DNA from 4 places in the Pseudomonas sp. GW822-FHT02E03 genome. Region 3 is predicted to be linked to each of the others. Evidence: predicted binding sites of a transcription regulator. Region 3 holds the regulator's gene; each other region holds the start of a gene.
What was found. Region 3 encodes FliA, which starts transcription of late flagellar genes. Its sites were predicted from a motif close to CTAAAGTTTNNNNNNNNNNNGCCGNTAA; they were not measured.
Positions count from the first base shown of each region.

Region 1: a site for FliA is predicted at 4,266-4,293, ahead of flgM (flagellar biosynthesis anti-sigma factor FlgM). Genes of this name have one in related genera too.
Region 2: a site for FliA is predicted at 3,547-3,574, ahead of AC1RQB_RS06485 (methyl-accepting chemotaxis protein). Genes of this name have one in related genera too.
Region 4: a site for FliA is predicted at 2,701-2,728, ahead of motA (flagellar motor stator protein MotA). Genes of this name have one in related genera too.

Region 1 is NZ_JBXAOA010000028.1:35,931-41,528, reverse strand. It holds gene flgD (flagellar hook assembly protein FlgD) at 1-273, opposite strand, end outside; gene flgC (flagellar basal body rod protein FlgC) at 289-732, opposite strand; gene flgB (flagellar basal body rod protein FlgB) at 736-1,143, opposite strand; gene cheR (protein-glutamate O-methyltransferase CheR) at 1,511-2,338, opposite strand; gene AC1RQB_RS19995 (chemotaxis protein CheV) at 2,385-3,317, opposite strand; gene flgA (flagellar basal body P-ring formation chaperone FlgA) at 3,399-4,160, shown strand; gene flgM (flagellar biosynthesis anti-sigma factor FlgM) at 4,330-4,656, shown strand; gene AC1RQB_RS19980 (flagella synthesis protein FlgN) at 4,704-5,171, shown strand; gene AC1RQB_RS19975 (flagellar brake protein) at 5,260-5,598, shown strand, end outside.
Region 2 is NZ_JBXAOA010000006.1:5,813-11,410, forward strand. It holds gene mdoH (glucans biosynthesis glucosyltransferase MdoH) at 1-1,444, shown strand, start outside; gene AC1RQB_RS06485 (methyl-accepting chemotaxis protein) at 1,589-3,505, opposite strand; gene AC1RQB_RS06490 (16S rRNA (uracil(1498)-N(3))-methyltransferase) at 3,725-4,432, opposite strand; gene tatC (twin-arginine translocase subunit TatC) at 4,429-5,223, opposite strand; gene tatB (Sec-independent protein translocase protein TatB) at 5,220-5,598, opposite strand, start outside.
Region 3 is NZ_JBXAOA010000024.1:18,906-24,503, reverse strand. It holds gene flhA (flagellar biosynthesis protein FlhA) at 1-498, shown strand, start outside; gene flhF (flagellar biosynthesis GTPase FlhF) at 510-1,838, shown strand; gene fleN (flagellar synthesis regulator FleN) at 1,955-2,785, shown strand; gene fliA (RNA polymerase sigma factor FliA) at 2,782-3,522, shown strand; gene AC1RQB_RS18385 (chemotaxis response regulator CheY) at 3,691-4,062, shown strand; gene AC1RQB_RS18380 (protein phosphatase CheZ) at 4,093-4,881, shown strand; gene AC1RQB_RS18375 (chemotaxis protein CheA) at 4,937-5,598, shown strand, end outside.
Region 4 is NZ_JBXAOA010000006.1:175,398-180,995, forward strand. It holds gene AC1RQB_RS07180 (rhodanese-like domain-containing protein) at 1-804, opposite strand, end outside; gene AC1RQB_RS07185 (HDOD domain-containing protein) at 1,109-2,641, opposite strand; gene motA (flagellar motor stator protein MotA) at 2,797-3,648, shown strand; gene motB (flagellar motor protein MotB) at 3,652-4,680, shown strand; gene AC1RQB_RS07200 (hypothetical protein) at 4,935-5,204, shown strand; gene AC1RQB_RS07205 (hypothetical protein) at 5,472-5,598, shown strand, end outside.

The DNA.
Region 1 (5,598 bases), on a different contig from region 3:
GGCTTGCGAGGAGCTGTAACTACTGGCAAGGCCGCTGACCGTATCGTTCAGCGTGGTGATACCTTCCAGGCTACTGAACTGCGCCAGCTGTGCCACGAACTCGCTGTTGTCCTGAGGATCGAGCGGGTTCTGGTTTTTCAGCTGAGTCACCAACAGTTGCAGGAACGCGTCCTTGCCCAGCGCCTGGCCGCCGGTAGCGGCCGAGGTCAGGCTGTCTTTGGTGGTCGGGGTCTGGACCGAAGAATTGGCCAGAACATCGCTGATAACGCTCATATGAATCGCCCCTTATCACTGACCGAGGGTCAGGACCTTCTGCATCATGGTTTTGGCGGTGTTCATCATTTCGGCGTTGGTCTGGAACGAACGGCTCGCGGAAATCATGTCGGCCATTTCTTCGACGACATTGACGTTCGGGTAATAGACGTAGCCCTTGCCATCGGCAGCCGGATGGTTCGGCTCGTAGCGCGCTTCAAGGTTGCTCTGGTCTTCGACCACGCCCAGCACTTGCACGCCTTGACCGGCAGCGTCCTGGTTCTGGAACAGCGAATCGCTGCCGCCGCTCTGGCCGCCCTGGAACATGGTGGCGAATACCGGGTGGCGGGCACGGTAGGTCTGGTCGATGCTCGACGAGACGGTCTCGGCGTTGGCGATGTTCGAGGCGACGGTGTTCAGACGAGTGGTCTGGGCACTCATGCCGCTACCGGCAATGTTGAAAACACTGGCAAGGGACATGACTTACTCTCCACGCAGGGCTGATACCAGCCCTTTGAATTTACTGTTGAGCAGGGTGAAGCTGGCCTGGAAGTTGACCGCGTTTTCCGCGTAGTTCGACTGTTCCAGTTGAGCGTCCACGGTGTTCTGGTCGATCGACGGTTGCATTGGCGTGCGATACATCAGCGACTCGTCGCCATTGCCCATGCCTTCAGCTTCGATGTGACGGCTGTTGGTCATGTTCAAGGCGAACTTGCCGTTTTTGGTTTTCTCATTCTGCTCGGCGAGCACTTTCGAGAAGTCCAGATCCCGAGCCTTGTAGTTCGGGGTGTCGGCGTTGGTGATGTTGTTGGCCAGGACTTCGGCACGCTGAGCGCGGAAGCCCAGGGCTTGTTCATGGATACCGAGCGCTTTATCGAAGCTGATGCTCATGTCGGGAAACCTTCGGGTGACCTGATTTTTCGTAACAGGGACATAGCAAGCGCCGTGCCAATTCAAAAAAGCCCGTAAACCGGGGCTTTGCGCGCGGTGGCAAGCCGGCAATGCCAGAAAAGCGGCAACCGATTTCCGCCGCCTGCCGCTTTTCTGCCGCTTATCACGGTAGAAAGAACACCACCTGACCCTGTGGGAGCGGGCTTGCCCGCGATGACGGAGTGTCAGGCAATGAAGATGTCGACTGACATGACGCTATCGCGGGCAAGCCCGCTCCCACAGGGGTTGTGGTGATTTTTAGAGATAATTACAGGCACAAAAAAACGGGAGCCCCTGAGGACTCCCGTTTTTTTATGCCATCAACGAATCACTTCGCCTGATAAATGATCCCCGGGCTGCACTGGACCATCTGGTAATGGTCCGGCAAACCGTTCAGCGCTTCAGACGCGCCAAGGAACAGATAACCGCCCGGCTTCAGCGTGCTGTGGATGCGCAACAGGATGTCTTTCTTCACCTCGGCGGAGAAGTAGATCAGCACGTTGCGGCAGAACACGATGTCGAACTTGCCCAGGCTCGCGTAGCTGTCCAGCAGGTTGAACGAGCGAAATTCCACCCGACTCTTGATCGGCGCCTTGATCGCCCAGCGCCCTGGCCCTTTCGGGTCGAAGTAACGCTGAAGGCGCTCGGGCGACAGACCGCGGCCGATGGCCAGGCTGTCGTACTCGCCGGTCTTGCAGTTGGTCAGCATGGTGCCGGACAGGTCAGTGGCAACGATCTGCACGCCCATCTTCAACTGGCCCATGTTGACCCGTTCGAACTCATCGATGGACATCGACAGAGAATACGGTTCCTGACCCGACGAACACGCCGCCGACCAGATCCGCAGGCGCTGGCCGGGGCTTGCCTTGATCGCTGCAGGCAAGACCTTGTTCTTCAAGACTTCAAACGGATAGGTATCACGAAACCACAGGGTTTCGTTGGTGGTCATGGCATCCACCACCATCTCGCGCAAACCGCTGCGCGGCTGGGTCTGGATGCGCTGAACCAGCTCACCCAGCGATTTGATGCCCTGCTGTTCCATCAGTTTGTTGAGACGGCTCGAGACCAGGTATTGCTTGTTTTCACCGAGCAAAATGCCACAGGCTTTTTCCAGGAATACCCGGAACTGTTCAAAATCCAAATTACCCGTAGACAAAGATGCCGCCTCTTAAATCGTGTTGACCGCCAGGGACAGAAGGCCCCTAGCTGTTATCTGCTGCTTTGATCCGGTCGACTACCCGGGATGCCAGGTCATCAGGACGGAATTTGGCCAGAAAGTCATCGGCACCGACCTTCTTGACCATCGCCTGATTGAACACACCCGACAACGAAGTGTGCAGGATGATATGCAGCTTTTGCATGCGCGGATCACTGCGGATTTCGGCCGTCAGGGTGTACCCGTCCATCTCCGGCATCTCGATGTCGGAGATCATCATCAGGAACTCTTCTTCCGGCTTCTTGCCCTCATCGACCAGCTTGCGCAGGTAATCCAGCGCTTGCCGACCGTCGTTCAACGCCACCACTTCGACGCCGACGGTTTGCAGGCAACGGGTCACCTGCTTGCGCGCCACCGATGAATCGTCGACCGTTAGCACGCGCAAGGACAACGCCTTATGCTGAGTATCGACATCCACCACGCCCACCGAAATCGCTTCCGGTGTCGGTGACACTTCCGCCAGCACCTTCTCGACGTCGATGATTTCGACCAACTGATTGTCGACCCGAGTCACCGCCGTCAAGTAATGATCGCGCCCGGTGCCCTTGGGTGGCGGATGAATCTCCTCCCAGTTCATGTTGACGATGCGCTCCACCGATCGAACCAGGAAACCCTGGGTCTTGGTGTTGTACTCCGTGATGATCACGAAGGGATTGCTTTGATCTTTCAGCGCTCCGGAACCGGTCGCCATCGCCAGATCCAGAATCGGAATGGTCGCCCCCCGAATATTCGCCACACCGCACACGACAGGACTGGACTTGGGCATCAGGGTCAGTTTGGGGCATTGCAGCACCTCACGAACCTTGAACACGTTGATCCCATACAGCTGCTGGCCGTCGAGACGGAACAACAACAGCTCAAGGCGATTCTGCCCCACCAGTTGCGTGCGCTGGTTCACCGAATCCATTACACCAGCCATGCCCAGACTCCTACACCAACGCTAAGTGTGTTGCGACGCACATTCTTCACTAAACGGCACGGCGCTTGCTTTTTAACTCTTATGAACACAGAACCGACATTTTTCCGACACCTGACATCAGCCTGCCGCAGATTGCTCTGCGCGATGTCGGCCGTTTGCCTGTTCAACGCTGGCAGCCCTGCCCTTGCTGACGCGGTTACCTTGCCTGACATGCTTATCGGCGTCACTCAGGGCTTTCTTGAATTCACCGTAGAAGACTATCTGGCCACCAGTCAAACGCAAGGACGCTACGAGATCGAGGTCAATCAGCTCGATCCACGCCTGCGCATGCCTATGTGCGACAAGGAATTGACAGCCACCCTTGAGAGCCCCGCGAGGCCTCTGGGCCGGGTTACGGTCAAGGTTCGCTGCGATGGAGCCTCCCCCTGGACAGTCTTCGTACCCGCTCAAGTACGGCTGTTTCGCGACATCGTGACCACCACCCGTCCGCTCAAGCGCACAGGGATTATCGAACCTCAGGACGTAACCCTGCGAGAGCGCGATATCAGCTTGATAAATCAGGGTTTTCTGACTTCCGTCGATCAAGCGATCGGACAAAAGCTGACCCGACCAATGGTCGCTGATCAAGTGATTACCTTGGTCCATCTCGAACAGGCGGAAGTCATTCGCAAGGGCGATCAGGTGGTGATTACCGCCCGCAGTGGTACGCTCAGTGTGCGCATGCCGGGTGAAGCGCTGTCCAACGGCGGCATGAGCGAACAGATTCGCGTGAAAAACCTGAACTCCCAGCGGGTCATCAAGGCGCAAGTCACCGCGCCCGGCCAGGTGGAAGTTTCCATGTAAGCGGCCATGGAGCTTGTGAAGAGATGGCGCGCCACTGGGCTGTTGCCTAAACTGTGCCGCATGCAGGACACACGCTGGCGCATGCACGCTCATTGATAAATGGGCCTAAAGTTTTCACAGCAAGAGCCGAAAACATGGCAAGCGTCCAAATACCCAGAGGTTTTTTGTCATGGTCATCGATTTCAGTCGTTTAAACAGCTCCTCGTCACTTGCGGGCAGTACACGTACCAGCGCCGCGAAGGAAACCGCCGAAGCCGGCCAATCCGCGCCGCTGAATACCCCGGCCGAGCAGGCCAGTACCACCAAAAGCGGGGAATCGGTACACCTCAGCAATGAGGCTCAACAGTTGCAGAAGGTCACTGACAAGCTGCGCGATCAGCCTGCCGTCGACAACGCCCGCGTGGCCGAGTTGAAAGCAGCGATTGCCGATGGCAGCTATAAAGTCGACAGCAACCGTGTAGCCAGCAAACTGCTCAACTTCGAAGCCCAGCGCTAGGCCACGGCCGCGCCAGGCTTTTGGACGCTTAAAACCCAAGGCCAGCCATGCACGACACTAATTTACTGCAACTGATCATCGACGACTTTGCCCCGGCGCAACACTTGCTGGAGCTGCTGCAAACCGAGTCCCTCGCGCTGCACGGTCGCGACATGCCACTGCTCGAAGAGATTCTGGCGCAGAAACAGGCATTGATCATTTTGCTTGAGCAGCATGGCCGCAAGCGCAGTGAAATCCTCGCCAGTCTCAACCTGCCGACCAATCGCCAAGGCCTGGAGCAACTTGCCAGCCATTCGAGCATTGGCGATCAGTTGCTGGCACAGAGCGACGTGCTGACCGACCTCCTGGCCCAGTGCCAGGCCGCCAACGTTAACAATGGCCAGTCGATTCTGGTGCAGCAGGCCGCCACGGCCAACCAGCTGAAAATCCTCACCGGCGGCGAGCCGCCAGCGCTCTATGATGCCCGCGGTTCAACCTCCAAGCTCGCAAAGCCACGCCCGCTCAGTCAGGCTTGAGCCTTTCAATGAGCACGCTCTATCAAGACGCGAAACATGCTGGCAGAATGCTAGCCAGTAGTCATATTTGTCTGGAGATTGATGCCCCGTGTTCAATGCCTTAAACGCGGAAGATGCTCCGCAGCCACCCAAGGTGCTCACTACGCCCCTGGAAATCTCCGGCAATCTGCGTCAGCTGCAAGACAGCCATGACCCGCTGATCATCACGTTCCATGAGCGCAGCCAGCGCTTCCAGAGTTATCTGGTGGACATCGACCGTGACAGCAACATGATCGCCCTGGACGAAATGATTCCGCGCGATGGCGAACGTTTTCTGCTGGCCGGCGAACCGTTCAAGGTCGAAGGCTTCCACGACGGCGTACGCATCGCCTGGGAAAGCAATGGCCCGCTGACCATCGACGAATCCGGCGATGGCCGCTGCTACCGT
Region 2 (5,598 bases), on a different contig from region 3:
CCAGACCGCGCCGCGTGCGTCGGGCATGGACACCCTTTATGCGCGTATGCAGCAGTTCGCCACGCGTGTGTATGGTCCGTTGTTCACCGCCGGTCTGCACTTCTGGCAGTTGGGCGAATCCCACTATTGGGGTCACAACGCGATCATCCGCATGAAGCCGTTCATCGAGCACTGCGCCCTGGCGCCGTTGCCCGGTAAAGGCGCGTTTGCCGGTGCGATTCTGTCCCACGACTTCGTCGAAGCTGCGCTGATGCGCCGTGCCGGCTGGGGCGTGTGGATTGCCTACGACTTGCCGGGCAGCTACGAAGAACTACCGCCGAACCTGCTGGACGAACTCAAGCGTGACCGTCGCTGGTGCCACGGTAACCTGATGAACTTCCGGCTGTTCCTGGTAAAAGGCATGCACCCGGTGCACCGTGCGGTGTTCCTGACCGGCGTGATGTCGTACCTGTCTGCGCCGTTGTGGTTCTTGTTCCTGGTGTTGTCGACGGCCTTGCTGGCGGTCAATACGTTGATGGAGCCGCAGTACTTCCTGGAACCGCGTCAGCTCTATCCACTGTGGCCACAATGGCAGCCGGACAAGGCAATTGCGCTGTTCTCGACGACCATCGTGCTGCTGTTCCTGCCGAAGTTGCTGAGCATCATCCTGATCTGGGCCAAGGGCGCGAAAGAGTTTGGTGGCAAGTTCAAGGTGACGCTGTCGATGCTGCTGGAGATGTTGTTTTCCATGCTGCTGGCGCCGGTGCGGATGATCTTCCACACCCGTTTCGTACTCGCCGCGTTCCTCGGCTGGGCCGCGACCTGGAACTCGCCGCAACGTGACGACGACTCCACGCCGTGGAGCGAAGCGGTCAAGCGCCACGGCCCGCAAACCTTGCTGGGCTTCTTCTGGGCCCTGTTGGTGATCTGGCTGAATCCGAGCTTCTTGTGGTGGCTGGTGCCGATCGTCGGTTCGCTGATGTTGTCGATCCCGGTATCGGTGATCTCCAGTCGCGTCGGCCTGGGCCTGAAGTCCCGTGACGAAAGCCTGTTCCTGATTCCTGAGGAATATGCCCCGCCACAGGAATTGCTGGCGACCGATCAGTACACCCACGAAAACCGTTGGCATGCACTGAACGACGGCTTCGTCCGGTCAGTGGTCGATCCTCAGCAGAACGCTTTGGCGTGTGCGTTGGCGACGTCTCGTCACCGTCAGGCCGAGCCGATCGAATGGTTGCGCATCGAGCGGGTTCGCCATGCGATGAAGGTCGGGCCAGCCGGGCTGACCAACAACGAGCGCGTGGCCCTGCTGAGTGATCCGGTGGCACTGGGTCGCTTGCATGAGCAAGTCTGGAACGAAGGCCACGCCGAGTGGCTGCAAGCCTGGCGCACATCGGTGGATGCCGATCCCCATGCGCCGCTGTTGCCGCTCAAGCCTGTGAGCGTGCAGCCTCAGCCGGCATAACGAAAAGCCCCGCGAAAGCGGGGCTTTTTTTGGGCTGATGATCTGACTGAGCACAACTTTGTGTTCGGCGCGGATCCTGTGGGAGCGGGCTTGCCCGCGATTGCATCACCCCGGTTTCAAGCGAGCCGGGATACCCGCATCAGCTCAAACCTTGAACCGCCCCACCAGCATCTGCAAATGCGTCCCCAGCCGCGCCAGCTCGACGCTGGAGGCCGCGGTCTCTTCACTGGCTGCCGAGGTCTGCTCGGACACATCACGCACGTTCAGCACGCTGCGGTTGATCTCTTCAGCCACCGCGCTCTGTTGCTCGGCAGCGGCGGCGATCTGCTGGTTCATTGACTGGATCGCCGATACGGTGCGGGTGATGCTTTCCAGCGAGCCACCGGCGCGGCGGGTCAGTTCGACACTGCTGTCAGTCAGGCTGCGGCTGTTTTCCATGATGGTCGCGACCTGCTGAGTGCCGGTTTGCAGGCCGACGATCAGCTCTTCGATTTCTTCGGTGGACTTCTGTGTGCGCTGGGCCAGGCTGCGGACTTCGTCGGCGACCACCGCAAAACCGCGCCCGGCTTCACCGGCGCGGGCGGCTTCGATGGCGGCGTTGAGCGCCAGCAGGTTGGTTTGCTGAGCCACGGACTTGATCACATCGAGCACGCTGCCGATCTTGTCGCTTTCGCGTTTCAGATCGCCCATGGCGGCGGTGGAGTTGCCGACTTCGACGGCCAGGCGCTCGATCTGGGCGATGGCTTCGCCGACCACTCTGTCACCCTCGCGGGCTTGTTGGTCGGCGGCGACGGCAGCTTCGGACGCTTCCTCGGCATTGCGCGCGACTTCTTGCACCGTGGCGGTCATTTCGTGCATGGCGGTGGCCACCTGATCGGTCTCGACCTTCTGGCTGTTGACCCCGGCGCTGGTTTGTTCGGTAACGGCGGACAGCTCTTCAGCGGCGCTGGCGATCTGGGTCACGCCGTTGCTGATGCCTCCGATCAGTTCCCGCAGGCCCAGGGTCATGCTCTGCATGGCGCGCTGCAGCTGACCCAGTTCGTCCTGACGTTCGGAGGTCAGGTTGTGAGTCAGGTCGCCCGCGGCGACACGCTCGGCCACTTTGAGGGTCTGGCCCAGGGGAATGACGATCTGGCGAGTGATGGCCCAAGCCGCGAATAAACCAAAGGCTGACGCCAGGACGGTGGCCAGCAGCAGCATGTTTTTGGCATGTGCCGCATCGGTGTCACGTACGACGGTTTGCGAGGCGGTGAGCTTTTTGCTGGTGTCGAACAGAATGTCGCCTTGCGCGCTCATGCGTTTGAGGGCAGCAGCACTGGCGACCTGGGAGTCGCGGAACTGGCTGACAGCCGCGCGATAGGCTTTGAGCGAGTCGGTCGCCTGTTGCAGGTTGGCGATGTGTTGTTCCGGCAGTTGAGACGGCAGGCTTTCAAGGTTTTTCAGAGCATTGCCGATGGCGTCCAGCGCTGGCTGCTCGGCTTCGGGCTTGCCGCTATAGGTGTAGCCGCGTACCTGGAAACGCGCTTGCTGGATCAGTTTGCTCAGGTCGATCACGCTGTTGAACTGGGCGACACTGTCGCCTTGCAGCAGGGATTTTTCGACTTCAGCGACCCGGGTCACAGCGTTATCGGCAGTGGCGCCCAATTTGCTGCGAGCATCTTCGCGGGTGGCGGTAGCCTGAGTCATATCAGCGAAGGCGCGTTTGTACTCGCTGACGGCGGCAAGCTGTTGATCGACCATTGCCACGTCGGCAGGCTGTTCGACCAGCGTACGGGCGGTTTTCAGGCCGGTATCGAGTTGACCGATCAGCTCGTTAACGGCGCCCGGGCCTTGTTCGCCACGGCGCATGTCGTAATCCAGACGGGCGAGACGCAGGTCTTTGGTCAGCTCATTGAGGCTGGAAATAAACCCTAGCGTATCGCCACGGCTGATCACACCGCTCAGGCCGGTCCAGCCGGTAAAGGTGATCAACAAGGTCAGAAGCAGCACCAGACCGAAGCCGACACCCAGTTTGCGATTGACGCTTATATTTCCCAGTTTCTCGGCTAGCCATCGGTACATGCTGCTACTCCCTCGGACCATTAATTGGTTTTATGGGAACTGTATCGGCCGGCTGGCAGGGATCTGTAGGGGAGTAAACACCTGTGGCGAGGGAGCTTGCTCCCGCTTGGGCGCGAAGCGGCCAGCGCTTTTTACCAGCAAGACCGCATTCACCGGTTTTACGATTGCTTCGCAGCCGAGCGGGAGCAAGCTCCCTCGCCACAAATAGGGTGTTTGACGTTAAAACAGCCGCGAAAGCAGCGCGGTGACGGCGGTTTCGACTCGCAGGATGCGCTCGCCGAGTTGTACCGGTTGCAGGCCGGCCTTGGCCAGCAGGTCGATTTCGTAGGGAATCCAGCCGCCTTCGGGGCCGATAGCCAGTGTCACTGGCTCGTCCAGTCCGCGAGGACAGGGTGGGTAGTTACCGGGATGACCGACCAGGCCGAGGGTGCCTTCGGTAATGGCCGGCAGACGGTCTTCGACAAAGGGCTTGAAGCGTTTCTCGATGACGATTTCCGGCAGCACGCTGTCCCGGGCTTGTTCAAGACCCAGGATCAATTGCTCGCGAATCGCCTCGGGTTCCAGGAACGGGGTTTGCCAGAAGCTCTTCTCGACGCGATAGCTGTTCACCAGCACGATGCGCGGCACGCCCATGGCGGACACGGTCTGAAACACTCGGCGGAGCATTTTCGGTCGCGGCAGAGCCAGCACCAAAGTTAGCGGCAGCTTGGCCGGTGGCGGCTGGTCGAGGGTGACGCGCAACTCGGCTTCATCGGCGTCCAGGCGCAATAACTCGGCCGAGCCCATCAAGCCTCCGATACGCCCGACCCGCAGGCTGTCGCCAACCACCGAGCGATGGACTTCCTGCATGTGGGTCAACCGACGATCGCGCAGGATCGCCCGATCGGCCGCAATGAAGTCGGCCTCTTCGAGGAGCAGCAGGTTCACGCTTGGGTCGCTGGCGGCTGGTCGTTGTGATCGTCAGCCGGCTGGTCGTCCGGATGCTCGCCACGCTTGCTGATCAGGCTGCCGAACAGGATGCCGATTTCGAACAGCAACCACATCGGTACGGCCAACAGCGTCTGCGAGAAGATGTCCGGTGGCGTCAGGATCATGCCGACCACGAAGCAGCCGATGATCACGTACGGGCGGATTTTCTTCAGGTAGGCGACGTTGACCACGCCGATCCACACCAGCAGCACCACAGCTACCGGAATCTCGAACGCCACGCCGAAGGCGAAGAACAGCGTCATGACGAAATCAAGGTAGCTGGTGATGTCGGTCATCATTTCCACGCCGGCCGGGGTGGCGGCGGCGAAGAACTTGAAGATCAGCGGGAACACCAGGAAATAGGCGAAGGCCATGCCGGTGTAGAACAGCAGAATGCTGGACACCAGCAACGGCACCGCGATGCGCTTCTCATGCTTGTACAGGCCCGGCGCGATAAAGCCCCAGATCTGATGCAGGATCACCGGGATCGCCAGGAACAGCGAGACCATCATGGTCAGCTTCAGCGGCGTCAGGAACGGCGACGACACGTCGGTGGCGATCATCGTCGCGCCGGCCGGCAGGTACTGGCGCAGCGGCGTGGAGACGAAGGTGTAGATCTGCTGGGTGAAGGCGAACAGCCCGGCAAAAATGATGAACACCGCCACGACACAACGCAGCAGGCGAGTGCGCAACTCGGTGAGGTGCGAAACCAGCGGCATGTGCTGGTCGTTTTCGGGAAGATCGCTCATGAGGCTCGCGGCGGCAAAGTGGTGTCGTGAGGCGCCGGCGTTGTCGGCGCGGCGGCAGGAGCAACAGGTTCTACTGAAGGTGCAGGTGCAGCGGCTGCAACTACCGGCGTAGCCTCAGTCGCAGGCGCATGAATCGTCTGCGTCGCTACAGGTTCCACCGGCGTCGGCTCCTGTTGAGTTGGCGTGAAGATCTTCCGCGCCTCCTGCTCCAGGGACAGAATGTGCTCGTTGTGCAGTTGCCGACGAATCTCGTCGGCACCGATTTCACGTTCAACTTCCTGTTTGATCGCGTTGAAGCTGCGCTTCAGCCGCCCGACCCACAGGCCGGCGGTGCGCGCAGCACCCGGCAGACGCTCGGGGCCCAGCACCAGCAGG
Region 3 (5,598 bases):
CAGCTGCTCAAGGTCTTGCAAGCATTGCTGGCCGAACAGGTGCCGGTACGGGACATTCGCAGCATCGCCGAAGCCATCGCGAACAACGCCGCCAAGAGTCAAGATACTGCCGCTTTGGTGGCCGCGGTGCGCGTCGGCGTATCCCGTGCAATCGTGCAAAGCATTGTAGGCACTGAGTCGCAGCTGCCTGTGATCACCTTGGAGCCAAGGTTGGAACAAATATTGCTCAATAGTCTTCAGAAGGCAGGACAAGGCTCGGAAGAGGGCGTTCTGCTGGAGCCAAGCATGGCAGAGAAACTGCAACGTTCGTTGATCGAAGCGGCGCAGCGTCAGGAAATGCAAGGTCAACCGGTGATTCTGCTGGTGGCCGGTCCGGTTCGCGCGATGCTCTCGCGATTCGGCCGACTGGCAGTCCCGGGTTTGCATGTGTTGGCTTACCAGGAAATCCCTGACAACAAGCAAGTGACCATCGTTGCGACAGTAGGGCCCAACGGCTGAGGTAGTGGTTTATGCAAGTTAAGCGTTTTTTCGCCGCCGATATGCGTCAGGCCATGAAACTGGTTCGTGATGAGCTGGGCGCTGATGCCGCCATCATTGGCAATCGCCGGATTGCCGGCGGTGTCGAGCTGACGGCTGCCCTGGATTACAAACTGTCGGCGCTGGCCCCGCGTGTTCCGAACATGGAGCTCGAGGACGAACTGCGCAAGACCCAGTCGCGGATCGTTACCGCCCAGGCCGAACTGAGCCTGCGTGGCGATGGCGAGAGCGACAACAGCACCAATCGCCAATTGTTCGCCGGCCTGCCGCTGACCGCCGCCGAGCCGCTGATCGAACCGACTTACGCTGAACCTCGTCGTGCTGCACCAGCCCCCGCGGCAGCCTCCGGTGGAGTTGACCCGCGAGCCTTCGATTCGATGCGTTTCGAGCTCAACAGCTTGCGTGAACTGATGGAAGTGCAACTTGGCTCGCTGGCCTGGAATCAGCTGCAAGGCAGCCGTCCGGCCCAGGCCAACCTCTGGCGTCGCCTGCAACGCATCGGCCTGTCCGGCCCGTTGTCGCGCGATCTGCTGGCACTGATTACCGATATTGAAGAACCCCGTCAGGCCTGGCGCATGTTGCTTGCGCACCTGGCGCGGATGATCGCCACTCCGGAAGTCGAGCCGTTGGAAGAGGGTGGTGTGATTGCCATGGTTGGCCCGGCAGGCATGGGCAAGACCACCACGCTGGCCAAGCTCGCAGCCCGTTATGTGCTCAAGTACGGCGCGCAAAACATTGCGCTGGTGAGCATGGACAGCTATCGCATCGGCGCTCAGGAACAGCTCAAGACCCTGGGCCGCATCCTCAACGTGTCGGTCACCCACGTCGACCCGGGTCAATCGCTGGTGCAGGCGCTGGAGCCTTTGCTGCGCAAACGCGTGGTGCTGATCGATACCGCCGGCCTTCAGGCCAGCGACCCGGCATTGCGCATGCAGCTCGAAAGCCTGGCTGGACGTGGCATCAAATCAAAAAATTATCTGGTCTTGGCAACCACTAGCCAGAAACAGGTTCTAACTGCCGCTTATCACAGTTACAAACGTTGCGGCCTCGCCGGCTGCATCCTGACTAAACTGGATGAAACGGCAAGTCTGGGCGAGGTGTTGAGCCTGGCTATCAGCCATGAGTTGCCGGTGGCTTACCTGACCGATGGTCCGCGGATTCCGGATGATTTGCATCTGCCGCGTTGTCATCAGTTGGTCAGCCGCGCCGTCAGCGTACAAATGCAGGAAGAACCCAGCGAAGAAGCCATGGCTGACATGTTCGCTGATATTTACCACAGCCCGACCAAGCAGGTTGGCTGAGGTACTAATGAACAGTTTTTGTACCTACATCGATGGTCTGCCATGCATTGTTCCGTTGATGAACGCGCAGCCAGTAATGTGGCCTCCGTCTAAGTAAGACAAGGTAAAGAAATAACATGGGCAGCATGCATCCCGTACAGGTGATCGCGGTGACCGGCGGCAAAGGTGGCGTCGGGAAGACTAACGTGTCAGTGAACTTGTCCCTGGCTCTAGCTGAGCTCGGCCGGCGCGTCATGCTGCTGGATGCCGATCTGGGACTGGCGAACGTCGACGTCCTGCTGGGACTGACACCCAAACGCACCTTGGCCGACGTGATCGAAGGCCGCTGTGAGCTGCGCGACGTACTGTTGCAAGGGCCCGGCGGCATCCGCATCGTCCCGGCGGCGTCCGGCACCCAGAGCATGGTTCATTTGAGCCCGGCCCAGCATGCCGGCCTGATCCAGGCCTTCAGCGACATCGGCGACAACCTCGACGTATTGGTGATCGACACCGCTGCGGGGATTGGTGACTCGGTAGTCAGTTTCGTTCGTGCAGCCCAGGAAGTGCTGCTGGTGGTGTGCGATGAGCCGACCTCGATTACCGACGCCTACGCGCTGATCAAATTGTTGAATCGCGACTACGGCATGAACCGCTTCCGCGTCCTGGCCAACATGGCGCAGAGCCCGCAGGAAGGCCGCAATCTGTTCGCCAAGTTGACCAAGGTCACGGATCGTTTCCTCGACGTCGCCTTACAATACGTCGGTGCCGTGCCTTACGACGAAAGCGTGCGCAAGGCCGTGCAGAAGCAGCGTGCTGTCTACGAAGCCTTCCCGCGTTCCAAGTGCGCCCTGGCGTTCAAGGCCATTGCGCAGAAGGTCGATACATGGCCACTGCCGGCCAACCCGCGTGGGCACCTGGAGTTTTTCGTCGAACGCCTCGTGCAACAGACCGCAGGACCCGTCCTATGACAGCCAGTGGCTACAACCTCTACAAGAAGTCGGCACGTGACGCGCAGTACGAGCTGATCGAGCGTTACGCGCCACTGGTCAAACGCATTGCCTATCACTTGCTGGCGCGTTTGCCGGCCAGTGTCCAGGTCGAAGACCTGATCCAGGCCGGGATGATCGGCCTGCTTGAAGTATCAACCAAATACGACGCCAGCAAAGGCGCGAGCTTCGAGACGTACGCGGGCATTCGAATCCGCGGCGCGATGCTCGATGAAGTGCGCAAGGGGGACTGGGCGCCACGTTCGGTTCACCGCAATACCCGCATGGTCAGCGACGCAATTCGCTCGATTGAAGCTAAAACCGGCCGTGACGCTAAAGATCACGAAGTTGCGGCCGAACTCCAATTGAGTCTCGACGATTATTACGGGATTTTGAACGACACCCTCGGTAGCCGGTTATTCAGTTTCGACGATCTGTTGCAGGACGGCGAACACGAAGGGCTGCACGAGGATGGCGCCAGTGCTCATCTCGAGCCGTCGCGCGATCTGGAAGATGAACGCTTCCAGGCGGCGCTGGCGGACGCGATTGCCAATTTGCCGGAGCGTGAGCGACTGGTGTTGGCGCTGTACTACGACGAAGAGTTGAATCTCAAGGAAATCGGTGAGGTCCTGGGGGTCAGCGAATCGCGGGTCAGCCAGTTACACAGCCAGTGCGCGGCCCGTTTGCGGGGGCGTTTGGGGGAGTGGCGAGCGCGCTGACAGGCAGTGTGGGGACACTGCGAACGAGGTGGGTACGGCATTTTGCTGCATCGGCCACGGCCCGTTGTAATCCATACAACTGTTGAGTGTTACGCCGAATTGATTGAACGGCGCGTTCAGGTGCTGCGCGCGTTTTAAGACTGCTTGGAGGTCGAATTGGACAAGAATATGAAAATCCTCATCGTTGATGACTTCTCAACGATGCGGCGGATCATAAAAAACCTGTTGCGTGACCTTGGGTTCACCAACACGGTCGAGGCGGATGACGGTATTACCGCGATTCCGGTCCTCAACAGCGGGAGCATCGACTTTCTGGTGACGGACTGGAACATGCCCGGCATGACCGGTATTGATCTGCTGCGCCACGTGCGTGCCGATGAAAAACTCAAACACCTGCCGGTGTTGATGGTCACGGCCGAAGCCAAGCGCGAGCAAATCATCGAAGCCGCTCAGGCGGGCGTGAACGGCTATGTGGTCAAGCCATTCACGGCTCAAGCGTTGAAAGACAAGATTGAAAAGATCTTCGAACGCATCGGTTGATGTGCAAAGCCAGTCCGTCACGGGGGAGCTATGGAGCATAACGAATCTTCACAGGGCGATTTTGAGTCGACCCTGAAAAAACACGCGGTCGAACTGGTCGAAAGCCTTGAAAAAGGCAGGTTCGGCGACGCTGTGCAACTGATCCATGAGCTCAACCAGACCCGTGACCGCGGCCTGTATCAGGAAGTGGGCAAGCTCACCCGCGAGCTGCATAGCGCGATCGTCAATTTCCAGATTGACCCGCACATGCCGCAAGCCGAGGAAGTGTCTCAGATCACGGATGCCACCGAGCGCCTGGGGTATGTGGTCAAGCTGACCGAGGCCGCGGCCAACCGCACCATGGACCTGGTGGAAAACGCCACGCCGCTGATCAACAGCCTGAGCGACGAGGCTCAGGCGCTGAGCACGGATTGGGGACGGTTCATGCGTCGCGAAGTCGGGGCTGAAGAGTTCCGTGAACTGGCCCGGCGGGTCGACGGTTTCCTGACCCGCAGCAGTGAAGACAACCGCGTCGTGTCGAGCAACCTCAACGACATTCTGCTGGCCCAGGATTACCAGGACCTCACCGGTCAGGTGATCAAGCGCGTGACCCAGTTGGTCACCGAAGTTGAAAGCAACCTGCTCAAGCTCGTGCTCATGGCCAGTCAGGTCGACCGCTTTGCGGGCATCGAACATGACCGTGAAGCGATGCTGGCTGAAAAAGATCCGCAAAAACATCTCTCTCAGGGTGAAGGTCCGCAGATTCATGCCGATAAAAGAGAAGACGTTGTGTCCGGTCAGGACGATGTGGACGATTTGTTATCCAGCCTAGGATTTTAGAGTTTTAGCATTTTAGGTTTTTTAGGTTTTTAGACCTTTAGGAGCACCCCCCTTAATGAGCTTCGGCGCCGATGAAGAGATCCTTCAGGATTTCCTGGTTGAGGCCGGCGAGATTCTAGAGCAACTGTCCGAACAGCTGGTCGAGCTTGAAAGCCGACCGGATGATGCGGATTTGCTCAATGCAATTTTTCGCGGTTTTCACACTGTAAAAGGGGGCGCCGGCTTCCTCCAGCTCAACGAGCTGGTGGAGTGCTGTCACATCGCCGAGAACGTGTTCGACATCCTGCGCAAGGGTGAACGACGCGTCGACTCGGAACTGATGGACGTGGTTCTCGAAGCACTGGACGCGGTGAACGGCATGTTCAGCGAAGTCCGCGAACGCAGCCCGATTACGGCTGCCACGCCTGAGTTGCTTGCAGCGTTGGCCCGTCTGGCCGAGCCGCAAACCGCCGATGAGTCGGCACCGGTCGCCGAGGTGGTGGAAGAGCCTGCCGCTGAAGAATCGGGCGACATCACGGATAACGAATTCGAACAACTGCTGGACTCGCTGAATGCCGTCAAGGCTCAAGCCGAGGCTCCAGCGGCTGCGCCAGTGCCGACCAGCGATGCCTCGGCCAGCGACGAAATCACCGATGCCGAGTTCGAGTCGTTGCTCGATCAATTGCACGGCAAAGGCCAGTTCGCCGTCGATGCAGTAGTCGCGGCGCCCGCCGCACC
Region 4 (5,598 bases), on a different contig from region 3:
GGGCGTGTCGGGATGGTTGCCCCATTCGCCCCAGGAGCCGGCGTAGCCTTTGACTCGCGGATAACCGAGCGACTTGGCTACTAGATACGTGAAGCCAGAACGATGGTGAGTCTGGCAGTGGGTAATGACTTCTTTGTCTTTGGTGATACCGAGTTGTTCCAGGATTTTTGGCATGTCGGTGCGGATGCGCAGGTTGCGTGCCTGATCCATGCCGGCTGTCCATTCGAAATTGACAGCGCCCGGAATGTGCCCGCCCTTGGCCGCCAGCACTTTCTCGCCGGAGTATTCCTGCGGTCCGCGTGCGTCCCAGATCGCCAGGTCAGCGGCACCGAGACGGCTTTGCAGGTATTCGCGGGTGGCGGTGGGTTCGTCGTGCAGCGTCAGGGCGACCGGTCCACCGACCGCAGCCGGGATCTGGATCGACATGGGCATGCCTTCCGCCAGCCAGGCCTTCAGGCCACCATCGATATAGTGATACTTGCTGTGGCCGATGACATCCAGCAGCCAGATAAAGCGCCCGGCCCAACCGCCGCCTTCGTCGTCATAGACGACATAGACCGCATCGGGGTTGTGGCCCAGTTCGCCGAACAATGCTTCAAGCGCGGCTTGGGTCGGCAGCAGGCCTGGCGCAGGCGCCTGACCCAGTTGAGTGCGTTTTGGATCGACAAAGCGTGCCCCGGGGATATGCCCTGCGGCATAGCGGGCGCTGCTGGTCAGGTCCACCAGAATCAGTTCGCGGGAGTCGAGACGCGGGAGCAGGTCGCTCGGCTCGATCACCAGCGCCAAGCCAGAGAAGTCAGACATGTGAGGTCTCCAGAGCACAAAGGGGAGGATTGTAGCGCAGCGTCATGAGGGTCTGTTATCAGTTATTTCGGCGCAGGAAACAACGTGGCTTGTAGCAGCTGTCGAGCCCCGGCGAGGCTGCGTTCGGCTGCGAAGCAGTCGTAAAATCAGAGATTGCGGTATATCAGGTAGAGCGAATTCGCCAGGTTCACGACTGCTGCGCAGCCGAACGCAGCCTCGCCGGAGCTCGACAGCTGCTACAAGCCGAACGCAGCCTCGCTGGAGCTCGACAGCTGCTACAAAGAGTGCGTCGCGGCTTAACTGGCTAGCGGTGGCTAAAACTGTGCAGGGCTTTTTCGATGCATTGCGCGGTTTTGCCGAACGCCTGCACGGTGATTTCCGAGAACGGCCCGCCGCCCTGATCCGCCACCACGATCATGATCACCCGACCATTGTTGACCAGGGAGCGCAGCAGCAGGTGTTCACCGCTGAACTGCGATCGCAGGCTGGCCGGCAACAGGGCCGAGAATTGGGCGTTGTTGGCCGGCGTCAGGCGCACCTGAGCCTGTTGTGCGAGCAGACGCTGCAGCACAGCACTCTGGCTGACCACCAGGTTCAGGCCGGCCACTTCTTTGGGCAGCCCGGCAATCTGGTGCACACGCAGACTGGCGTGTGTGCGATCGGCCATCAGGATCATCACTCGCCGCATGCCACACGCCACCAAGGCATCCCGGGCCGATGTGGTCAAGTGCATGGCATTGGTAAACCGGCTCGGCTCCAGCAGCAACTCGGCACATTGTTTACGCCACTTCGCCAGGTCTTCGGCGGTCGGCGCCGGGGCCGGCAGCAAACCAGCGTGAACGCGGTTCATGCCCTGCGGCCAGATCAGCGATTCGGCCGGGTGCCAGAGGTCCGGCATGGCATGTTGCCGGGCGCTGTTGGCGGCTTGTTGGTGCAACTGTTGCTGCACTTCATCCATCGGCATTTGCAGATAAAGGCTGGTCAGGTACTGCCAGCGTTCACAGTGAGGACTGTCCCAGGCCTGTTGTGCCGACAACGCCAGACCATTGGCCAGCAGCACGGTGTTGGCGGGCTGGTTGAGCCAACGCCGCAACGTCGGGTCGTCATCAAGACGATTCTGCTGACGTAGCGGGTGATCATCGTCCCGTGCAATGCGCAGGACTTTCACCAGTTCGCGTTGTTCATTGAGCAGCAGCCGATAACCCTGCTGGACCCAGATCGGCAAACGCCAGATATCCACCAGCGCCAGACAGATTTCCAGCAGGCGCACGCCGAACAATTGCTTTTCGACTTTGCGCGCCGACTCGCCTTTATGGATGACCCGCAGTTCCCATTCTTCAAGCATCTGCGGATGGGTCAACGCCATGGGCCACAGTGGCGAAAGAAACAGCAGGCTGCCCCAGTGGATGTCCTGCCACAACCGCGCCAGGCGACTGGCAAAAAAACCATTGGCCTGTTGAGTGGCGTGCTGACTGATCAGCTGAAGCTGGCGCAGGGCAACGGGGATCTGCGATTGGGGTTCGGCGTGCAAGCGCTCGAGCAATTCTTCGGTGCGTTTCAAACCGAGGCGATTAATTGCCACTTCAAGATTTTCAGCAGGCGTGGCCATGCTGCCATGAGTGTGGCGATTGGCTTCGCGAATCACACTCAAGGCCAGGGCCGGGCTGTCCTGCATCATTTCGGCAATGTCGCGCAGCGAGCTGCGGCTATCGCGGATGGCTTTGCAGACGCGGTCGTGACTGGCTTGCGGAACCGGCAGGCGCACACCATCGAGCAGCTTGACCCAGCCTTCGAGCGTGGTCGGTTTTGGCGTTGGGACGTTCGTTTCGTTAGCCATGTCTGGACGCTGCTTTACCTATCCCTGCGTGGGCCAAATTGGCTTTTCGCCTTAACTGGCTATAGTCTGGCGCAGTTTTGCCGATAAGGAGAAGAAGAGATTTTTTAACTTCCGAATATGACCTTGAACCCGACTCAGTAAGTGCTCTCCTACCTATGGCTAAAATTATCGGCATCATCGTCGTATTCGCGAGCGTGCTCGGCGGATACGTGCTTTCCCACGGCAAGATTGCCGCCCTCATTCAGCCTTTCGAGGTGATGATTATCGGTGGCGCGGCCCTTGGTGCATTCCTGCAGGCCAACCCCGGTCATATGACGATGCACGTGCTCAAGAAGTCTTTGGGCATGTTCAGTTCGCGTTTCAACCACACCTTCTACCTTGAAGTGTTGGGGCTGATTTACGAGATTCTTAACAAGAGCCGTCGCGAAGGCATGATGGCAATCGAAGGCGACATCGAAGATGCCGCCGCGAGCCCGATTTTCGCCAAGTACCCGGCAGTCCTGAAAGATGACCGCATGACTGCGTACATCTGCGATTACCTGCGCATCATGTCCTCCGGCAACATGGCTCCCCATGAGCTTGAAGGCTTGTTCGACATGGAACTGACCAGCCTCAAGGAAGACCTGGATCACCCCTCCCACGCAGTCAACGGCATCGCCGATGCCATGCCGGGTTTCGGTATCGTTGCGGCGGTATTGGGTATCGTAGTGACGATGGCTTCGCTGGGTGAAAGCGACCAGAAAATGATTGGCTTGCACGTAGGTGCGGCTCTGGTAGGTACCTTCTTCGGTATTCTCGCGGCCTATGGTTTCTTTGGCCCGCTGGCCCACGCTCTGGGCCACGATGCCAAGGAAGAACTGAACGTCTACGAAGCCATCAAGGCCTCGCTGGTGGCTTCGGCTTCCGGCATGCCGCCATCGCTGGCAGTGGAATTCGGTCGCAAGGTTCTGTACCCGGCGCACCGTCCTAGCTTCGCTGAGCTGGAACAAGCGGTTCGCGGTCGCTAAGTCATGGAAAATAACCAGCCGATAATCATCAAGCGCGTAAAGAAATACGCGGGCGGGCATCACGGGGGCTCCTGGAAAATCGCCTTCGCGGACTTCGCGACGGCGATGATGGCGTTCTTCCTGGTGTTGTGGCTGTTGTCCACGGCAACGCCGGAACAGAAGATCGCCATTGCCGGTTACTTCAAGGACCCGGTCGGTTTCAGCGAAAGCGGCACGCCATACATCATCGATCTGGGCGGCTCGCCGACCCTGGCACCGGAGAACACCCTCAACCCCGAGGTGAAATCCCAGCCTCAGCCGGACAAGGTGACTATCGATTCCGAACAGGTCGAAGGCATGGCCGAGCAGGTTGAGAAAGAGCGCCTGGAATTGCTGCTGCAAGAGTTGCAGAACAAGGTCGAAGAAAACCCGCAACTGCAGAAGTTCAAGGATCAGATCCTCTTCGAGATCACCCAGGACGGTTTGCGTATCCAGATTGTGGACGCGGAAAACCGCCCGATGTTCGACTCCGGCAGTGCGCGTCTGAAGCCGTATTTCGAAGACATTCTGCTGGCCATGGCCGACACCATCAAAGCGGTGCCGAACAAGATCAGCATCAGCGGCCACACCGATGCCAAGCCGTACTCGGGCACCGGCGACTTCGGCAACTGGGAACTCTCGGCCAACCGTGCGAACGCGGCTCGCCGTGCATTGATCGCCGGCAGCTATCCGGACGCTCAAGTAGCGCGAGTCGTGGGTTATGCCTCGTCGGCGCTGTTCGACCGGGAAAACCCGTTCAACCCGGTCAACCGCCGCATCGATATCATCGTGCTGACCAAGAAAGCCCAGCGTGCCATCGAAGGTTCGCAAGGTGCCGAACCTGCGCCAGTGCCGACGCAAGGGCAGGGCGGCCCCGGCGAAGTGCCCGCGCCGACAGCCGATCCGAACGCATTGCCGGCGGATAAGGAGCCGTTGCCGGCACATGAGCTTCGTGAGCGGTTGAATCTGTTTGATGATCCGGTGCCGAAACCGGGTGAGTCGCCTAAGCAGTGACCCATGAAAAAGCCGCGAATGATCGCGGCTTTTTTGTCTCTATTCACCGGGCACGGGACTGACGCTGCCAGCAGCAAAAATAAAGAAAATGGCTTTCTTCCGAGATTGGCGTAGGACCGTTCTGAGGCGTATTGGCCGGGTTTTACTTCCCTAGGTTGCTCGCCTATAGTTTGCCCGTCGCCGACGAATCGGCGATCGATCTTAGCCGGTCGAAACAAGGATGGAATTTCACCCAAGTGACCGGAGTTAGACCAATGGCTAAGTATCATCCTCTGCAAGGCAATTTCAGCGTCGGCCCTACTCTGTACATCGACACCGAAGCTAAAGTCTCGGATCTCCTCGAAACCGCCACTCACCGAATCAAAGCCGCGCGCAATTTGCTCAACAGCATTACCTGCCTGTGCATCAAGGACGCCGAAGGTCACGACCTGGAGCATTTCGCCAATGCTGCACACGTGTTGATTCAGGACGGCTGTGACGCCTTGGATGCGCTGGGCTGGAAGCTGGAAAAAGCTGCACGCTGAAACCAGAAGCGGCGATCGTCGTGCAATGCAGTTCACTAATTTGTGGCGAGTGATTGCTCCGGGCGGTGTAGGGGCCCAAAAAATCTGATCGCGGTAGGGGTTGTAGATAACTACATCCCTGCCGCGACTGTCACTCGCTCCCCGGCCATTACCTTTTATCTTGCTTCGCAGAGACTCTGCATCAAAATTCACGGAGGAATATCAAGAATTTTGCACGCTATCAGACCCTCTGATATCGTGATGAAATCGTGATGCGGAAGAATGACCATGGTTGATTTTACCAGCGACGACCTCCATGAGAGGCGTGACCTGATCGAGCTCAAGGTCTATGTAGAGAGCGTGCTTGGCCTAAAGCTGCGCTTAAAACCGTGGGAACACATCAAAATCCTTCCGT